3 regions of the Amycolatopsis sp. NPDC005961 genome follow, and region 2 is predicted to be linked to each of the others. Evidence: riboswitches for the same ligand, from Rfam matches in the RefSeq annotation. Region 2 holds a riboswitch; each other region holds the start of a gene.
What was found. Region 2 has a riboswitch for S-adenosylmethionine ahead of thrC (threonine synthase). Riboswitches for the same ligand answer to the same signal wherever they lie in the genome.
Positions count from the first base shown of each region.

Region 1: it holds a riboswitch for S-adenosylmethionine, as region 2 does, so the genes downstream of both, ABZ342_RS20120 (ATP-binding cassette domain-containing protein) here and thrC (threonine synthase) in region 2, are expected to answer to the same signal.
Region 3: it holds a riboswitch for S-adenosylmethionine, as region 2 does, so the genes downstream of both, ABZ342_RS00815 (aminotransferase class V-fold PLP-dependent enzyme) here and thrC (threonine synthase) in region 2, are expected to answer to the same signal.

Region 1 is NZ_JBEXVF010000020.1:50,328-55,814, forward strand. Features, by position in the region: gene ABZ342_RS20110 (ABC-F family ATP-binding cassette domain-containing protein) at 1-1,669, opposite strand, end outside; gene ABZ342_RS20115 (4-(cytidine 5'-diphospho)-2-C-methyl-D-erythritol kinase) at 1,716-2,678, opposite strand; gene ABZ342_RS20120 (ATP-binding cassette domain-containing protein) at 2,750-3,763, opposite strand; SAM riboswitch class I at 3,973-4,063, opposite strand; gene rsmA (16S rRNA (adenine(1518)-N(6)/adenine(1519)-N(6))-dimethyltransferase RsmA) at 4,202-5,038, opposite strand; gene ABZ342_RS20130 (resuscitation-promoting factor) at 5,260-5,487, opposite strand, start outside.
Region 2 is NZ_JBEXVF010000006.1:78,241-83,727, reverse strand. Features, by position in the region: gene ABZ342_RS07765 (ComEA family DNA-binding protein) at 1-424, shown strand, start outside; gene ABZ342_RS07760 (ComEC/Rec2 family competence protein) at 421-2,802, shown strand; gene thrC (threonine synthase) at 3,036-4,301, opposite strand; SAM riboswitch class I at 4,315-4,448, opposite strand; gene holA (DNA polymerase III subunit delta) at 4,585-5,487, shown strand, end outside.
Region 3 is NZ_JBEXVF010000001.1:165,010-170,496, reverse strand. Features, by position in the region: gene ABZ342_RS00825 (potassium/proton antiporter) at 1-1,109, shown strand, start outside; gene ABZ342_RS00820 (M23 family metallopeptidase) at 1,243-1,896, shown strand; SAM riboswitch class IV at 1,980-2,094, shown strand; gene ABZ342_RS00815 (aminotransferase class V-fold PLP-dependent enzyme) at 2,132-3,499, shown strand; gene ABZ342_RS00810 (hypothetical protein) at 3,516-4,157, shown strand; gene lspA (signal peptidase II) at 4,245-4,805, shown strand; gene ABZ342_RS00800 (RluA family pseudouridine synthase) at 4,802-5,487, shown strand, end outside.

The DNA.
Region 1 (5,487 bases), on a different contig from region 2:
CCGGGTCCGTCGCCGCCTCCAGCAAGGCCGCGTGGAGCTTCTCCTCCTTCGCGTGCAGCTGGTCCAGCTTGCGCTCCAGGCGCCCCAGATCCTTCTGTGCCGCGCGCAGGTCCGCCGCCGACTTCTTCGCCTCTGCCTTCGCCGCCGTCGGGGCCGCCGCGGCCGCCGGTTCCTTGGCCAGCGCGCGACGGTTCAAGTACTCCTCGATGCCGCCCGGCAGGTGGGTGATGCGGCCGTCGCCGAAGAGGGCGACGATCGTGTCGCAGACGCGTTCCACCAGGTAGCGGTCGTGCGAGACCACGACCATCGTGCCCGGCCAGCCGTCGAGGAGGTCCTCCAGCTGCTGCAGCGTGTCGATGTCCAGGTCGTTCGTCGGCTCGTCGAGGAGCAGGACGTTCGGCTCGGCCATCAGCAGCCGGCACAGCTGCAGCCGGCGCCGCTCGCCGCCCGACAGGTCGCCGACCGGGGTCCACTGGCGCTCCTGCGGGAAGCCGAGCTTCTCGCCCAGCTGCGACGCCGTCATCTCCTGCTTGCCGAACACCACGCTCCCGGCCACCTGCTCGATCGCCTGTAGCACGCGCAGGTCGCCGGGCAGGTCGTCGAGCTCCTGGCGCAGGTGCGCGAGCGCGACCGTCTTGCCCTCGATCCGGCGTCCGGTCGAGCCTTCGACGTCGCCGCCCAGCAGCTTCAGCAGGGATGTCTTGCCGGAGCCGTTGACCCCGACCAGGCCGATCCGGTCGCCCGGCCCGACCCGCCAGGTGACGTGGTCGAGCAGCGTCCGGTCGCCGACCGTGTACGTCGTGTCTTCCAGCTCCAGCACGGTCTTGCCCAAGCGCCGCTTCGCGAACGCCATCAGCTCGACGGAGTCGCGCGGCGGCGGCACGTCCGCGATCAGCGCCTCGGCCGCGTCGATGCGGTAGCGCGGCTTCGACGAGCGCGCCTGCGGGCCGCGGCGCAGCCACGCCAGCTCCTTGCGCGCCAGGTTCTGCCGCTTCTCCTCGGCCGTCGCGGCCAGCCGCGCCCGCTCGGCGCGCGCGAAGATCCAGTCGGCGTAACCACCTTCGTACTGCTCGACGCGGCCGTTCGCGACCTCCCACGTCAGGCTCGCGACGGTGTCGAGGAACCACCGGTCGTGGGTGACGACCACGACCGCGATCCGCCGGTTCAGCAGGTGGTCGGCGAGCCACTGGACACCTTCGACGTCCAGGTGGTTGGTCGGCTCGTCGAGCACGACGAGGTCGAGCTCGCCGGTCAGCGCGGCGGCCAGGGAGACCCGGCGCCGCTCGCCGCCGGAGAGGTTCGCGGTCGGCGTGTCCAGCCCGATCGCGGTGATGCCCAGGCCGTCCACAATGGACCGGACGCGCGCGTCGGCCGCCCATTCGTGCTCGGCGCCGTAGCGTTCGAGCACGACCTCGCCGACGCTGCTGCCGTCCGGCAGCTCGGTCCGCTGGGTGACCACGGCCATCCGCAGGCCGCCGACGTGGCTCACCCGCCCGGAATCCGGCGCGGCGAGTCCGGAAAGGACTTCCAGGAGGGTGGTCTTGCCGCCGCCGTTGAGACCGACGACACCGATGCGCTGCCCGGCCGCGACGCCCAGTGAGACGCCGTCCAGCAGTGGCTTCACCCCGTAGGACTTGCTCACCGCTTCCAGGTTGACCAGGTTGGCCATCCGCTCAGCCGTTCCTTTCCGAGAAGTATGAATCCACAGTGGACGATCAGGCGTGCACGCGCGGCGGCGCCGGGCGTGGGGCGTCGTCCCCGCCGACCACGCGGGCGCCGGGCACCGGGCCGTGCGCCACCCGGACCGTGCGGCACACCCCCGCGCCCGACAGCTCCGCGGCGACCTCCACCGCCGACCGCGCGTCCTCGCAGAGGAACGCGCACGTCGGGCCGGATCCGGAGACCGTGCCGGCGAGCGCGCCCGCGTTGACGCCCGCCCGCAGCGTCCGGCGCAGTTCGGGCCGCAGCGAAACCGCTGCCGCCTGGAGGTCGTTGCCCAGCAGCAGCGCCAGCTGCCGCGGGTCGCCCGAGGCCAGTGCTTCGACGACCGGGGTGTGCGAGCCGATCCGCGGCGGGTTGCCCGCCGCGCGCAGGCGGTCCAGCTCCTTGAACACCTTCGGCGTCGACAGGCCTTCGGAGTCGAAGGCCAGCACCCAGTGGAACGTGTGCCGCGACAGCACCGGGACGAGCTGCTCGCCCCGGCCGGTGCCCAGCGCCGTGCCGCCGTAGAGGGCGAACGGGACGTCGCTGCCCAGGCCGGCGGCGATCTCGGCCAGCTCGTCGCGCGTGACGTCGAGGTTCCAGAGGCTCGACAGCCCGACCAGGGTCGCCGCGGCGTCGGCGCTGCCGCCCGCCATGCCGCCCGCGACCGGGATGCCCTTGCGCAGCACCACCCGGACGTTCGGCTCTTCGGTGCGGCCGACGTGCGCGGAAAGCGCTTCGACCGCGCGCCAGGCCAGGTTGGTGCCGTCGGTGGGCACCGAGCCTTCGCCCTCGCCGTAGATCTCCAGCCCCGGCTCGTCGGTGACCGCGACGGTCACTTCGTCGGTCAACGACAGAGCCTGGAACACGGTCACCAGCTCGTGGTAACCGTCTTCGCGCAGGTCGTCGACCGCCAGGTGCAGGTTGACCTTGGCCGGGACCCGGACGGTGACTGGGGGCGGAACTACAGCGAGCACCCGACCAGCCTACGTGGCCACGGAAACGCCCCGATGCGACGTGCGCATCGGGGCGTCTTCGGCGTCCAAGGTCAGGCTGCAGCAACACCCTGGGGGCCACGCGCCGTGTGCGTCACGTGGCCGCCGCGCTCGGCGACCCACGCCAGCGCCGCGTCGGCCCGCTCGCCGCGGACGCCGAGGCGGAACCGGCCGACCGGCGTGTCGCCGATCCGGGTCAGGCCGCCGCCGATCGTGGCGAACTCGACGTCGAAGCGGCCCGCGGCCTCGGGCAGCAGCGCGCCGACCGACGCGAAGCCGACCAGCACGACGTCGGCCGAGCGGTCGTAGCGCGCGATCTGGGCGCGGGTGGTCTCGATGGCGGGCAGCAGCGCCTGCGCGGTGCGGCTGGCCGGGTTCGAGACCAGGTCGAGGACGGTGCCGCGCTCGACGACCGTGCCGTCTTCGAGCACCGCGACGTCGTCGCAGACCCGGCGGACCACGCCGGCGTCCGGGGTCGTGACCACGATGGTGGTGCCCAGCTCGGCGCGGGCGCGGTCGAGCACGGTGAGCACCGCGCCGGCCTCCTCCGGGTCGATGCCGGCGGTCGGGTCGTCGGCGAGCAGCACGGCCGGCGCCGCGGCCAGCGCCTTCGCGACCGCGACGCGGCGGAGCTGGCCCTCGGTCAGCTCGCCGGGCCGCTGCGTCGCGCGCTGCGTCAGGCCGACGAGGTCGAGGAGCGAGCCGACCCGGCTGCGGCGCTGCGGGCCGTCGACGCCGAGCTGCTCGAGCGGGGAGGCGATGTTGCCGGCGATCGTGCGCTCGGCGATCAGCTCCGGTTTCGTCGAAACGACGCCGAGCTGACGGCGGATTTCGCGCAGCCGGCGGCCGTCGAGGGTGCCGGTGTTGAGGCCGTCGAGGCGGACGACGCCGCGGTCGGGCCGCTCCTGCAGCGCGATGCAGCGGGCGAGGACGGACTTGCCGGACCCGGCCGGGCCGACCACGCCGAACAGCGAGCCGGCCTGGACCTCGACGCTCACGTCGCGCAGGGCGACGACCGAGTTTCCGTTGGTGGCAAAGGTTTTGGACAGGTTTTCGACGGTGATCACGAAGGCTCCAGAAAACGGGGTGCGCGCACGAAACGGCACCCGGCCGCAGGCGAAGTCCGTCCTATGTGGACGGTGCGTGAAGAAGGGGTGGACCGGCTACGACAAGCTCAGTGGGAGCGTCGACATGCGGTCACGGAGCGGCGGCCTTCGTCGACTACGCGACGCCTGGTCAGGAGCAGGGGGCGAGCTACCCTCTTCATCGGAAACGGCCTCCATCGGTCCTGGCGGTAGCACCTGCCCTGCGGAGGGTGGTTGCTGCGACTTCGGCGAGCCAGGTCTCTCAGTCGCTCGGGATGGACGCTTCCGAGTAAAGCCGATCCCGAGGAGCGAAAGCAAGCCTGTTGGCCCAGATCACACGAGTGGAGGTGTCCGAATCGCGAGATCGCACGTCAAGAGGCGTATTTTCACCGACCGGCGTTGACTTCCACTGTGGACGTGCTAACGCGCGGCGGCGAGCCTCGCGAAGTCGTGCACGTTCAGCTGTTCACCGCGGGTCTTCGGGTCGATCCCGGCGGCCGTGAGCAGCTCCCCGGCCCGCTCGGCCGAGCCCGCCCAGCCGGCGAGCGCGGCGCGGAGCGTCTTCCTGCGCTGTGAGAAAGCGGCGTCCACGAGGCCGAAGAGCCGATCGCGGTCGTCCGACGCCGGAGCGTCACCGCGCTCGAAGGCGACGAGCGCGGAGTCGACGTTCGGCACCGGCCAGAACACCGAACGCGGCACGGCGGCGACCTTGCGCGCCGGGCCGTACCAGGCGAGCTTGACGCTCGGCACGCCGTAGATCCGGCTGCCGGGGCCGGCCGCCATCCGGTCGGCGACCTCGGTCTGGACCATGACGAGGCCGGACGTCAGGGAGGGCACCTCGGCGAGCAGGTGCAGCACGACCGGGACGGCGACGTTGTAGGGCAGGTTGGCGACGAGCGCGGTCGGCTCGCCCAGGTCGTCCTTGCTGACGCGCATCGCGTCGGCTTCGACGACGGTCAGCCGCTCCGCGGCCTCGGGACCCCGCTCGGCGACGGTCTTGGGCAGCCGGTCGGCGAGCTTGGGATCGATCTCGACGGCGACGACGCGCGCGCCGGTGGCGAGCAGCCCGAGGGTGAGCGACCCGAGCCCGGGCCCGACCTCGAGGACGACGTCGTCCGGGCCGACGTTCGCCAGCTCGACGATCCGCCGGACGGTGTTGGGATCGTGCACGAAGTTCTGCCCGAGCTTCTTGGTCGGCCGCACGTCCAGCTCGGCCGCCAGCCCGCGGATCTCGGCAGGTCCCAACAGTTCAACCACCGCACGAGCCTACCCAGGGGGCATCGCACGTGATCGAGCGGTCGACACGCGTGACCAGAAGGTCGACACGCGTGATTGAGCAGTCGACACGGCTAGGCCGGCCGCCCGGGCCGTGTCGACCCTTGAATCACGCGTGTCGACCCTCGAATCACGGGTGTCGACTCTTCGCGCACGCGAAACGGCCCCCACCTCGGCGAGGTGGGGGCCGTTCGAAAAGCGTGTCAGGCCTTCTTGCCGCAGACCGGCCAGGCGCTGTAGCCGCCGCGCGCGTCGCGGACCTTCTCCGCGATCGCGATCTGCTGCTCACGCGAAGCCTGGCTCGGCAGGTTCGCGTACGCGTCGCCGCCGTAGGCGTCCCACGTGCGCTTGTCGAACTGGAGGCCGCCGTAGTAGCCGTTGCCGGTGTTGATGGCCCAGTTGCCGCCCGACTCGCACTGCGCGATGCGGTC
Region 2 (5,487 bases):
CGCACCCCAGGCGGGTCTCGTCGTCAGCGTGATCGGCCGGGTCCGGTCGCCCGGCCTGGTCACCGTGGTCCAGGGCGCCCGGGTCGCGGACGTCCTGCGGGCCGTCGGCGGGGCCGAGCCCGGCGCGGACCTGAGCGCGCTCAACCTCGCCCGCCGGGTGACCGACGGCGAGCAGCTCGCGGTCGGGATCCCGGCGCCCGCGGCCGCGCCGGCCGGTGCCCCGGCGGACGCGAAGGTCGACCTCAACGCGGCGAGCGCAGACCAGCTGGACACGCTGCCCGGCGTCGGCGAGGTGACGGCCCAGCGGATCGTCCAGTGGCGCACCGAGCACGGCGGCTTCACGAAGGTCGAGCAACTGCGCGACGTCGGCGGCATCGGCGAAAGCAAGTTTCAAAAACTGCGGGAGAAGGTGACGGTCGGATGAGCACCCTGCCCACGACCGACACCCGGCAGGACATGCGACTCGTCCCGGCGGCGCTGGCGTGCTGGCTGGCCGCCCTCGGCGGGCTGCTGCTGGGCTGGTGGACGGCGGTGGCACTCGGCCTCGCTTCGGCGGTGGTCGCCGGGCTGCTGCTCTGGCGGGCGCGGGGGCGTCCCCGGGTGCTCGGCGCGGCGGCTGCCCTGCTGGTGCTGGGACTGGTCGCCGCGGGCCCGGTCGCCTGGCGGATCCGGGAGGCGCAGCGCGACGACCTCCGCGCGGCCTCGGCCGACGGGCTCCCCGCGTCGCTGCGGGTCGTCGTCGCCGAGCGGCCGAAGCCCGTGCGCAGCGCCGGCTACGCCGATCAGCAGGCCGGTGCCCGATCGGTGGTGCTGACGGCCGACGTCCGCACGGCGTCGGTCGACGGTCGGCCCGTGACGTCGTCCGGACGCGTCCTGCTGCTGGCGCCGGTCGCCCAGTGGGCTTCGCTGCTGCCGGGCCAGGAGGTGACGGCGAGCGGCCTGCTCATGTCACCGCGCGGCTCGGACCTGACCGTCGCGGTGCTGTCCGTGCGCGGCCCGCCGGGAGACCTCGGGCCGGCGCCGTGGTGGCAGCGGACCGCGGCCGGGCTGCGCGCCGGACTCCACGACCTGTGCCAGGTCCTGCAGGAGGAACCGGCCGGCTTGCTGCCGGGGCTGGTCCTGGGCGACACGAGCGGGCTGTCGCCGCGGGTCGAGCAGGAGTTCGTCACCGCCGGGCTCGCTCACCTGACCGCGGTCAGCGGGGGAAACCTGGCCGTGGCGTGCGGCGCGGTGCTGCTCTTGCTGCGGCTGGTGCGGCTCGGGCCGCGGCTGTCGGCGGTGGCGGCCGGTGCGTGCCTGGTGGGGTTCCTCGTCCTGGTCGGCCCGGAGCCGAGCGTGCTGCGGGCCGGGGTGATGGCGGCGGTCGCGTTGCTGGCTCTGGCGCTGGGCAAGCGAGGCTCGGCGTTGCCCGCACTGGCTTTCGCGGTGGCCGCGCTGGTGGTGACGGATCCGGCGATGGCGACGGACTTCGGGTTCGCGCTGTCGGTGTTCGCCACGGCCGGGCTGGTCCTCCTCGCGCCCCGCTGGGCCGTCGCGCTGGCTCGTCGCGGTGTCCCGCCGGGATTCGCCGAAGGGCTGGCGATCCCGTTGGCGGCCTTCCTCGTGACGGCGCCGGTCATCGCGGGCATGGCGGGCACGGTGAGCCTGGTTTCGGTGCTGACCAACGTCCTCGCCGCGCCCGTCGTGGCCCCCGCGACGGTGCTCGGCGTGCTGGCGACGGTGATCGGGCCTTGGTGGCCGGGTGCCGGGAAGGTCCTGGTGCACCTGGCCGACCCGGAGGCCCGGTGGCTGATCACCGTGGCGCGCCACGGCGCGCGGGCTCCCGGCGCGGTCGTCGCCTGGCCCGGCGGCTGGTCGGGCGGGCTGCTCGCGGCCGCCGTGCTGGCGGTGCTGGTGCTGGCCGCCCGGCGCCGGCGCGTGCGGCTGGTAATGGCGGCGCTGGTCGTCGGCGCGCTGCTGGTCTTCGTTCCGGTCCGGGTGCTCGCGCCGGCGTGGCCACCGCCGAACTGGGCGATGGTCGAGTGCGACGTCGGGCAGGGCGACGCCGTCGTGCTGGCGACCGCCGAGCCGGGACGCGCGGTCGTCGTGGACACCGGACCCGAGCCGGGGCCGGTCGACGAGTGCCTGCACCGGCTGGCGGTCGACCGGATCCCGCTGCTGGTGCTGAGCCACCTGCACGCCGACCACATCGGCGGGCTGACATCGGTCTTCGACGGCCGGGCGGTCGGCGGGATCGCCGTCGGCCCGGGGCGGGCGCCGGAGTGGGCGTGGCGGCAGGTCGCCGCGGAGGCTCGCCGGCAGGGGGTGCCCCTGGTGGAGCTGAGCCCGGGGGAGCGGCTGGCGTGGCCCGGGCTGTCGCTCGACGTGCTCGGCCCGCGCTACGTGCCGGAGCGTTCGGCCGGTCTGCAGGACGGCACGACGATCAACAACAGCTCGGTCGTCCTGCGAGCACGGACCCCGGCCGGCCGGGTACTCCTGACCGGCGACGTCGAACTGGCGGCCCAGGCCGACCTGCTGGCCGACGGCGACGACCTGAAAGCGGAGGTGTTGAAGGTCCCCCACCACGGCTCGCGCTACTCGTTGCCGGCATTCCTCGCGGCGGTGGGGCCGCGGGTGGCATTGGTCAGCGTGGGCGCGGGCAACACCTACGGGCACCCGAACAAGTCCACAATGGACACCTTGACGGCGCTCGGAGCCTTGGTCACCCGGACCGACATGGACGGCGACACCGCGGTGCTCGGCGACCCGGCAGGCCCGGCGGTAGCGCGACGGGGCGAGCCGCGCGGCCCGCCGCGCCGCTGAAGCCGGAGCGGGCTTCCGCAAGCCCGCCCGGCTGCGGAGGTCAGTAATCGAGCTTCTTGATCGCTTTGACGAACAGCCTGCGGCGTTGGCCGGACCGATGCGGGTGGCGCAGCCGTAGCGGGCGGCCCAGCACGTGGTCTGCCTCGCCGTTGAGCGAAGTCGCCCTGTCCGCAATAAGACCCCGAAAGGAGGCACTCGCCGGGGCGGGCAGCGAACCCGCCCCGGCGGGGACGTCAGTAACCGAGCGCCTCGTTCACTGCCTTGGCGGACGCGGGCACGGTCGCCTTCGGGCCGATGTGGTTCTCGACCGCGTCGAGGGTCTTGAGGCCGTCGCCGGTGATCAGGAGCACCGTCTCGGCGTCCGGGTCCAGCTTGCCGGTCTCGACCAGCTTCTTCGCCGTCGCGACGGTGACCCCGCCCGCGGTCTCGGTGAAGATGCCTTCGGTGCGGGCCAGCAGCCGGATGCCCTCGACGACCTCTTCGTCGGTGACGTCCTCGATCGCGCCGCCGGTGCGGTTGACGATGTCGAGCACGTAGGGGCCGTCGGCGGGGTTGCCGATCGCCAGGGATTTGGCGATCGTGTCCGGCTTCACCGGCTGGACCACGTCCTGGCCGGCGCGGAACGCGGCCGACACCGGCGAGCAACCGGTGGCCTGCGCGCCGAACACCTTGTACGGGCTGGCGTCCACGAGGCCGAGCTGGCCCAGCTCGCGGAAACCCTTGTCCACCTTGGTCAACTGCGAACCGGAGGCGATCGGCACGACGATCTGCGGCGGGATGCGCCAGCCGAGCTGCTCCGCGACCTCGAAGGCCAGCGTCTTCGAGCCTTCCGAGTAGTACGGCCGGACGTTCACGTTGACGAACGCCCACTTCGGGTGCTCACCGGCGAGCTCGGTGGCGAGGCGGTTGACGTCGTCGTAGTTGCCGTCGACGGCGATCAGGTCGCCGTCGTAGACCGCGGTGGTGAGGATCTTGGCGCGCTCGAGGGTCTTCGGGATCAGCACGACCGACCGCCAGCCCGCGCGGGCCGCGGCGGCGGCCGTCGCGTTGGCCAGGTTGCCGGTCGACGGACAGGCGAGCACCTCGAACCCGAACTCGCGGGCCGCGGCCAGCGCGACGGCGACCACGCGGTCCTTGAAGGAGTGCGTCGGGTTGCCGGTGTCGTCCTTGACCCACAAGCGCTTGAGGCCGAGTTCCTTGGCGAGGCGGTCGGCGCGGATCAGCCGGGTCGCGCCGGGCTCGGTGTTCGGGATCTCTTCGATGTTGGACGGCACCGGGAGGAGCTTCTTGTAGCGCCAGATGTTCTTGGGGCCGGCCTCGATGTCTTCGCGGCGGACGCGGCCGAAGTCGTAGGCGACCTCGAGCGGCGAGAAGTCCTCGGCGGAGACGAACTCCGGGGCGAGCGGCTGCCGGTGGCCCTCTTCCTTCGACACCAGTTCGACGGCGGGACCGAGATCCGGGGTCTTCGTGGTGGAGGTCGTTCCGAGGGTGGCGGTCATCGCGAGGTTCCTTTCCTCATCTGCCCCGCCGAAGCGGGCCGGAATTGGCACCGTGGTCGTCAGCTATCCCGCGATCGCGGGATGACAGGCTGTACGCCGGTTGCCGGGGCTTCGTCGGGCCGTTCCCTCTGCCCCTCTGGATGAGCGGTATTCGGTTGTCGGTGCGCGCCAAGAAGCGCGCCGCCTCGAGGACACCGTACGACATGGCGCTCACGCTGTGCCATGGTGGCCGCTCGACATCACCGGAGCGGGCGCACGAGACCGCAAGTGAGAGGATCCACCCGTGACCGCGCAAGCCACCGCCCCGGCCCCGCTGCACCTGGTCCTGGGTGAGGAAGAACTGCTGATCGAGCGCGCCGTGCGGGAGACGCTCGCCGCGTCCCGCGCGCTCGACGCCACGGCCGAGCTGACTCGCGTCCGGGTGTCGGATCTCACAGCTCCCGAGCTGGCCGAACTCGTCAGCCCGTCGCTGTTCAGCGAGGGTCGCGTGATCGTCTTGGAGTCGGCGCAGGACATCTCGCAGGAGCTCTCCGACGCGGTGGCGTCCTACCTGAAGGACCCGGCGGACGGCGTCGTGCTGGTCGTCGTGCACACCGGCGGCGGGCGCAGCAAGGCGGGCAAGACGCTCCCGGCGGTGCTGAAGAAGGCCGGCGCGGAGGTGACCGAGTGCCCGAAGATGACCAAGCCGGCCGAGCGCGAGCAGTTCGTGCGGCACGAGGTGCGCCGCGCGGGCGGCAAGATCGACCCGGGCGGAGTCGCCGCGCTGATCGACGCCGTGGGGTCCGACCTGCGAGAACTCTCCTCGGCGGCGACGCAGCTGGTGGCGGACGCCGGCGGAACCGTCGACGCGGACGCAGTCCATCGCTACCACCGCGGGCGCGCGGACGTGACGGGCTTCGCGGTCGCGGAGAAGGCCGTGAGCGGCGACCGTTCGGCGGCGCTGGAGTCGCTGCGCTGGGCGATGCAGCTGGGCGTCCCGCACGTCCTGGTGGCGGACGCGCTGGCCGATGCGGTCCGCACGATCGCCCGGGTCTCGGGCGCGGGCCGGGGCAACCCGAACCAGCTGGCCGGCGAGCTGGGCATGCCGCCGTGGAAGATCCGCAAGGCCCAGGGCCAGGTCCGAGGCTGGAACCAGGACGGCCTGGCGACGGCGATGCGCGTGGTGGCGAGGCTGAACGCCGAGGTC
Region 3 (5,487 bases), on a different contig from region 2:
CGGTGCTCGCCTCGACCGACGCGGCCGCGGTGTTCTCGGTGCTGCGCTCGGCCGGGATCGGCAAACGGCTCACCGGGGCGCTGGAGCTCGAGTCGGGCATCAACGACGCGCCGGCGTACATCGCCGTCGTGGTGCTGGCCGAAGGCGCCACTGTGGACTGGACGCTGCCGCTGCTGGTCGTCTACGAGCTCGGGGCGGGCCTGGCGATCGGGCTCGCCTTCGGCTGGCTCGGCGGGATCGCGCTGCGCCGCGCCGCGCTGCCGGCGACCGGGCTCTACCCGCTCGCCACGGTCGCGGTGTGCGTCGTCGCCTACTCGTCCGGGCAGCTGCTGCACGCGTCCGGGCTGCTCGCCACCTACGTCGCCGCGCTGGTGCTCGGCAACTCGCGGCTGCCGCACCGCTCGGACACGCTGTCGTTCGCCGAGGGCCTCGGCTGGCTGGCGCAGATCGGGCTGTTCGTGCTGCTCGGCCTGTTCGCCTCGCCGGGCCGGGTGCTCGAGGCGGTGGTACCGGGCCTGGTCGCCGGGGCCGTCGTGCTGCTGCTGGCCCGGCCGATCTCGGTCGTGCTGGCGATGCTGCCGTTCCGCCTGCCGTGGCGGGAGCAGGCGTTCCTGTCGTGGGCCGGGCTGCGCGGCGCGGTGCCGATCGTGCTCGCCATGATCCCGCTGTCGCAGGGGGTGCCCGGCGCGCAACGGCTGGTCAACGCGGTGTTCGTGCTGGTCATCGTGCTGACGCTGGTCCAGGGGGCGACGCTCGGGCCGCTCGGGCGCTGGCTCGGGCTGGCGAAGAAGTCCGAGCCGCACGAGATCGAAGTCGACTCCGCGCCGCTGGACGAGCTGGGTGCCGAGCTGTTGCAGGTCCGCATCCAGCCCGGGTCGAAGCTGCACGGCGTGTACCTGTCGGAGCTGCGGCTGCCGGTCGGCGCGACGGTCAGCCTGCTCGTGCGCGAAGGCGCCGGTTTCACCCCGCAGAAGACCAGCCGGCTGCAGGAGCTGGACCAGCTGCTGGTGGTCACGACCAGCGAGGTCCGCGACTCCGTCGAGCGCCGGCTCCGCGCGGTGGACCGGGCCGGCCGCCTGGCCCGCTGGAAGGGCGAGTCCGGCCGCTGAGCCGGCCGGGGTGGTACTCGCCCCGGTTCACGAAAATCTCACTCGATCTTCCCAACGTTCCCTCTTTTGGATTACAGTGCGCCCGAATCGGCTAGTTCGAATGGGTGAACATCAAGTCAAAGGAGTACGCACGGTGACAAAGCTTCGTCTCGCGGTTCTGCTCGTCGCTGCCACGGCCGGACTCGGGCTGGCCGTCCCCGCCACCGCGACCGCCGAAGTGGCACCGTTCCCGGCGCTCGCCCTGCCGTTCAAAGCCGGTCAGCAGGTCTACTCGGCCGGCATCCACTCCGACGACGGCAGCACCGGCGTCAAGAACGCCATCGACTTCAGCCCGGCCGACCGCACCGTGCGCGCGCCGCTGGCCGGCACCGTCCACCTGCAGCACTGCGCGGGCGGCGACTGGGTGACCATCGACCACGACGGCGGCTGGCGAACCGGGTACTACCACATGGAGGGCATCGAGGTCACCGACGGTGAGCACGTCGAGGCCGGAGCCGAGCTCGGCTCGACCGGCAACGCGCTCCCGTGCGGCGGCAGCAGCACCGGCGCCCACGTGCACTTCACGCTCTGGACCCTCCCCGATGCCCCGGCGGCGGCGAACTGGGACGGCAAGTCGTTCGCCGAGGTCTCGACGGTCGTCGCGGCGGCCAGCGGCGAACCGGTCGACGGGAAGTCGATCGGCGGCTGGCGCTTCACCGCGGGCGCCGAGCAGTACACCGGCACGGCGACCCACCTCGCCGACAACGCCGTGACGCAGCTCCCGGGACGTTTCCGCGCGAAGCTCTGAGGTCCTCACGGTGTGTGAGCGGCGTCTCAGAATGTGAGGCGGGGGTTGGCCGGCGGCGGCGTTCTCGGTTACCTTCTGGCTCAGGTCATGAGTGCCAGCGTTCAGCCCCGGCTTGCTGGCCGGCAACCCTCCTACCGCGGTGGGGTGCCCCGGGTGAAGACCGGGCCGGTCGCGCCGTGCGACGGGCAAGCGCGGGCCCCTCGCCGGGGTCCCCCGGACCGCCGAGGAGGCACCGATGACTCTCGCCATCGATCGCACCAGCACCACCAGCACCGCCACTGCCCGGGTCGTCTTCGCCGAAAGCCTTGCCACGCACGACATCCCGGCCGTCGCCGGGGCCGCGCTGCGGGTCCCGCTGGTCACCGGCGAAACCATCGGCTACGCCAACCTCGACCACGCCGCGAGCGCCCCCTGCCTCGACGCCGTCCGCACGAAGGTCGACGAGTTCCTGCCCTGGTACGCCAGCGTCCACCGCGGTGCCGGCTTCGCGTCGCAGGTCTCGACGCGCCTCTACGAGCGCACCCGCGACGTCCTGCGCCGCTTCGTCGACGCCCGTCGCACCGACACCGTCGTCTTCACCCGCAACACCACCGACTCCTTCAACCTGCTCGCCCGCAGCCTGCCGCGGCACACCACGGTCGTCGTCTTCGACACCGAGCACCACGCCGCGCTGCTGCCGTGGCAGGGCCCGAACGTCCGGCGGATCCCGACCCCGCGCACGCGCCTCGCCGCGGTGTCCGCTGTGGACGAAGCCCTCGCGGATTCCCCACAGGGGCCCCGGTTGGTCGTCGTCACCGGAGCGTCCAATGTGACCGGTGAGCTCCTGCCGGTGGCGGAGATCGCCGCGGTGGCCCGGAAGCACGGCGCCCGCATCGCGCTCGACGCCGCGCAACTGGTCCCGCACCGCCGGATCTCGATCAAGGAGCTGGACGTCGACTACGTCGCCCTGTCCGGCCACAAGCTGTACGCGCCCTTCGGCGCGGGTGCGCTGATCGGCCGCGCCGACTGGCTGCGCGCCGCCCGGCCGTACCTCGCCGGCGGCGGCGCGACCAAGCTCGTCACCGAGGACGCGGTGGTCTGGAACACCGGCCCCGAGCGGCACGAAGCCGGCTCGCCCAACACCGTCGGCGTGTACGCGCTCGGCGTCGCGTGCGAGACGCTGAGCGAGAACTGGGACGCCGTCGTGGCGCACGAGCAGGCCCTGCTCACCCGGCTGCGCAAGGGACTCGAGGGCATCCCGGGCTGCGCCGAGCTGCGGCTGTTCGACGCGCCGGTCGACCGCGTCGGCACGCTCAGCTTCGTCGTCGACGGCTTCGACCCGGGCTGGGTGGCGGCGGTGCTGTCCGCCGAATACGGCATCGGCGTGCGCGACGGCGCGTTCTGCGCCCACATCGCGGCCAAGCGCCTCATCGGCGTCGCCGGCGGCAGCGGGCAGCAGGCGATCCGCGTCAGCCTCGGCCTGGGCAGCACCGAAGAGCACGTCGACCGGGTGGTGCTGGCGCTGCGCCAGATCGTGGCGCGCGGGGCTCGCTGGGAGTACGCGAAGGTCGACGGCCGCTGGGCCCCGGTCGGCGACCCGCGCGAGCTGCCGCCGTTCTGCTGAGCGCTAACCTGCCCCGATGGGGGATGGACGACGACTCTGGTTCCCATTGGCCGCGCTGGGGTTCGCCCTGCTCGTGATGGCGGTGGTGGCGCTGGTCCCGGCCACCCCGGTGGCCGGCGAGTTCGCCACTATGCGCGGCTACGAGCTGAGCCGGGGGGTGTCCCTCGGCACCGGCGGGCTCGGCGGCGCGGGCCTGCCCGAGAACCGGCTCTCGGCCGTCGCCATCGCCACTTCCACCGACGTCGTGCCGTCGGCGACGCTCGGCTGGCTCGCCGGTCTCGCCGCCGTCGTGCTCGCCGTGGCCGGGTGGTACTGGCTGGGCTTGCGCCGCGCCGGCACACCGCCGCGGCCGGTCCGCTTCGTGCTCGGGACGCTGGGCGCACTGGTCGCCCTCCCGCTGCTCGACCTGGTCGGCGCGCTGGAGCTGCGGCTGTCCGGCGACGTCCGGGGCCCGCTCGTGGCGGCGCTGGGGCTGCTGGTGCTGGCGGCGTACGAGCGCAGCCGGTTCGTGCTGGCCGTGGCCGTGGTGTTCGCACTGGTCACCGTGCTCTTCCAGCCGCCGGTCAGCGGTGCGCTGGGCGCGGCGGGCGTGCTGTTCGCCGCCGCGTTCGCGGTGCTCCTGCGGCGGCCCCGTGACACTGCCGCCGACGCGCCCTGACCAGCCGTGGACAATGGAGCGGTGAGCACCGACCCCAGCCACTCCGAACCCGACACCGCCGCGCCCGAAGAGGCGGTGCCCGAGACCGTGCGGGAGACACCGGAAGCGCCGGCGAAGCCGCTGCCGAAGCGCCGCGTGGGCTGGGTGTTCGCCGTCGCGGTCGTGTTCTGGGCGATCGACCTGGTGACGAAGAACCTGGTCGCCGCCAACCTCGAGGGCAAGGAGCCGGTCCGGATCCTCGGCGGTCTCGTCTACCTGCAGGTGATCCGCAACCCGGGTGCCGCGTTCTCGATGGCCACCGGCATGACGTGGGTGCTCGCGCTCGTCGCGCTGGCCGTCGTCGTCGCGATCATCTGGCTGTCCCGGCGGCTGCGCTCGATCGGCTGGGCCATCGGGCTCGGCCTCGTGCTCGCCGGCGCTCTCGGCAACCTGACCGACCGCGTCTTCCGCGCGCCGGGCGGGCTGCGGGGCCACGTCGTCGACTTCATCTCGGCGTTCGCCCCGAACGGCAAGGGCTTCGCGATCTTCAACATCGCCGACTCGGCGATCTGCGTCGGCGGCGCGCTGATCGTGCTGCTGTCCCTGCTGGGCAAGGACTATGACGGCACGTCGACCAAGGACAAGAAGAAGACCGAGGAGCAGGCGTGAGCGCGCGGATGCTCCCGGTGCCCGACGGGCTCGACGGGATGCGGGTCGACGCCGGCCTCGCCAAGCTGCTCGGGCTCTCCCGCACGGTCGTCGCGGAACTGGCCGAATCCGGCGACGTGCTGCTCGACGGCCGGCCCGCCGGCAAGTCCGACCGGCTGTCCGGGGGCGGTCTCCTGGAGATCACGCTGCCGGAGCCGGCGAACCCCGTCGAGATCATCGCCGCGCCGGTCGACGGCATGCAGATCCTCCACGACGACGACGACATCGTCGTGATCTCCAAGCCGGTCGGCGTCGCGGTGCACCCGAGCCCCGGCTGGACCGGCCCGACGGTGGTCGGCGGCCTCGCCGCGGCCGGCCTGCGGATCGCGACGTCGGGCGCGGCCGAGCGCCAGGGCGTGGTGCACCGCCTCGACGCGGGCACGACCGGCGTGATGGTGGTGGCCAAGAGCGAGCACGCGTACACGGTGCTCAAGCGCGCGTTCAAGGAACGCACCGTCGACAAGGGCTACCACGCGATCGTCCAGGGCCACCCCGACCCGATGCGCGGCACGATCGACGCCCCGATCGACCGCCACCCGCGCCACGACTACAAGTTCGCGGTCGTCCAGGGCGGCCGCCCGAGCGTGACGCACTACGAGGTCGTCGAGGCCTTCCGCGCGGCGTCGCTGGCGCACATCAAGCT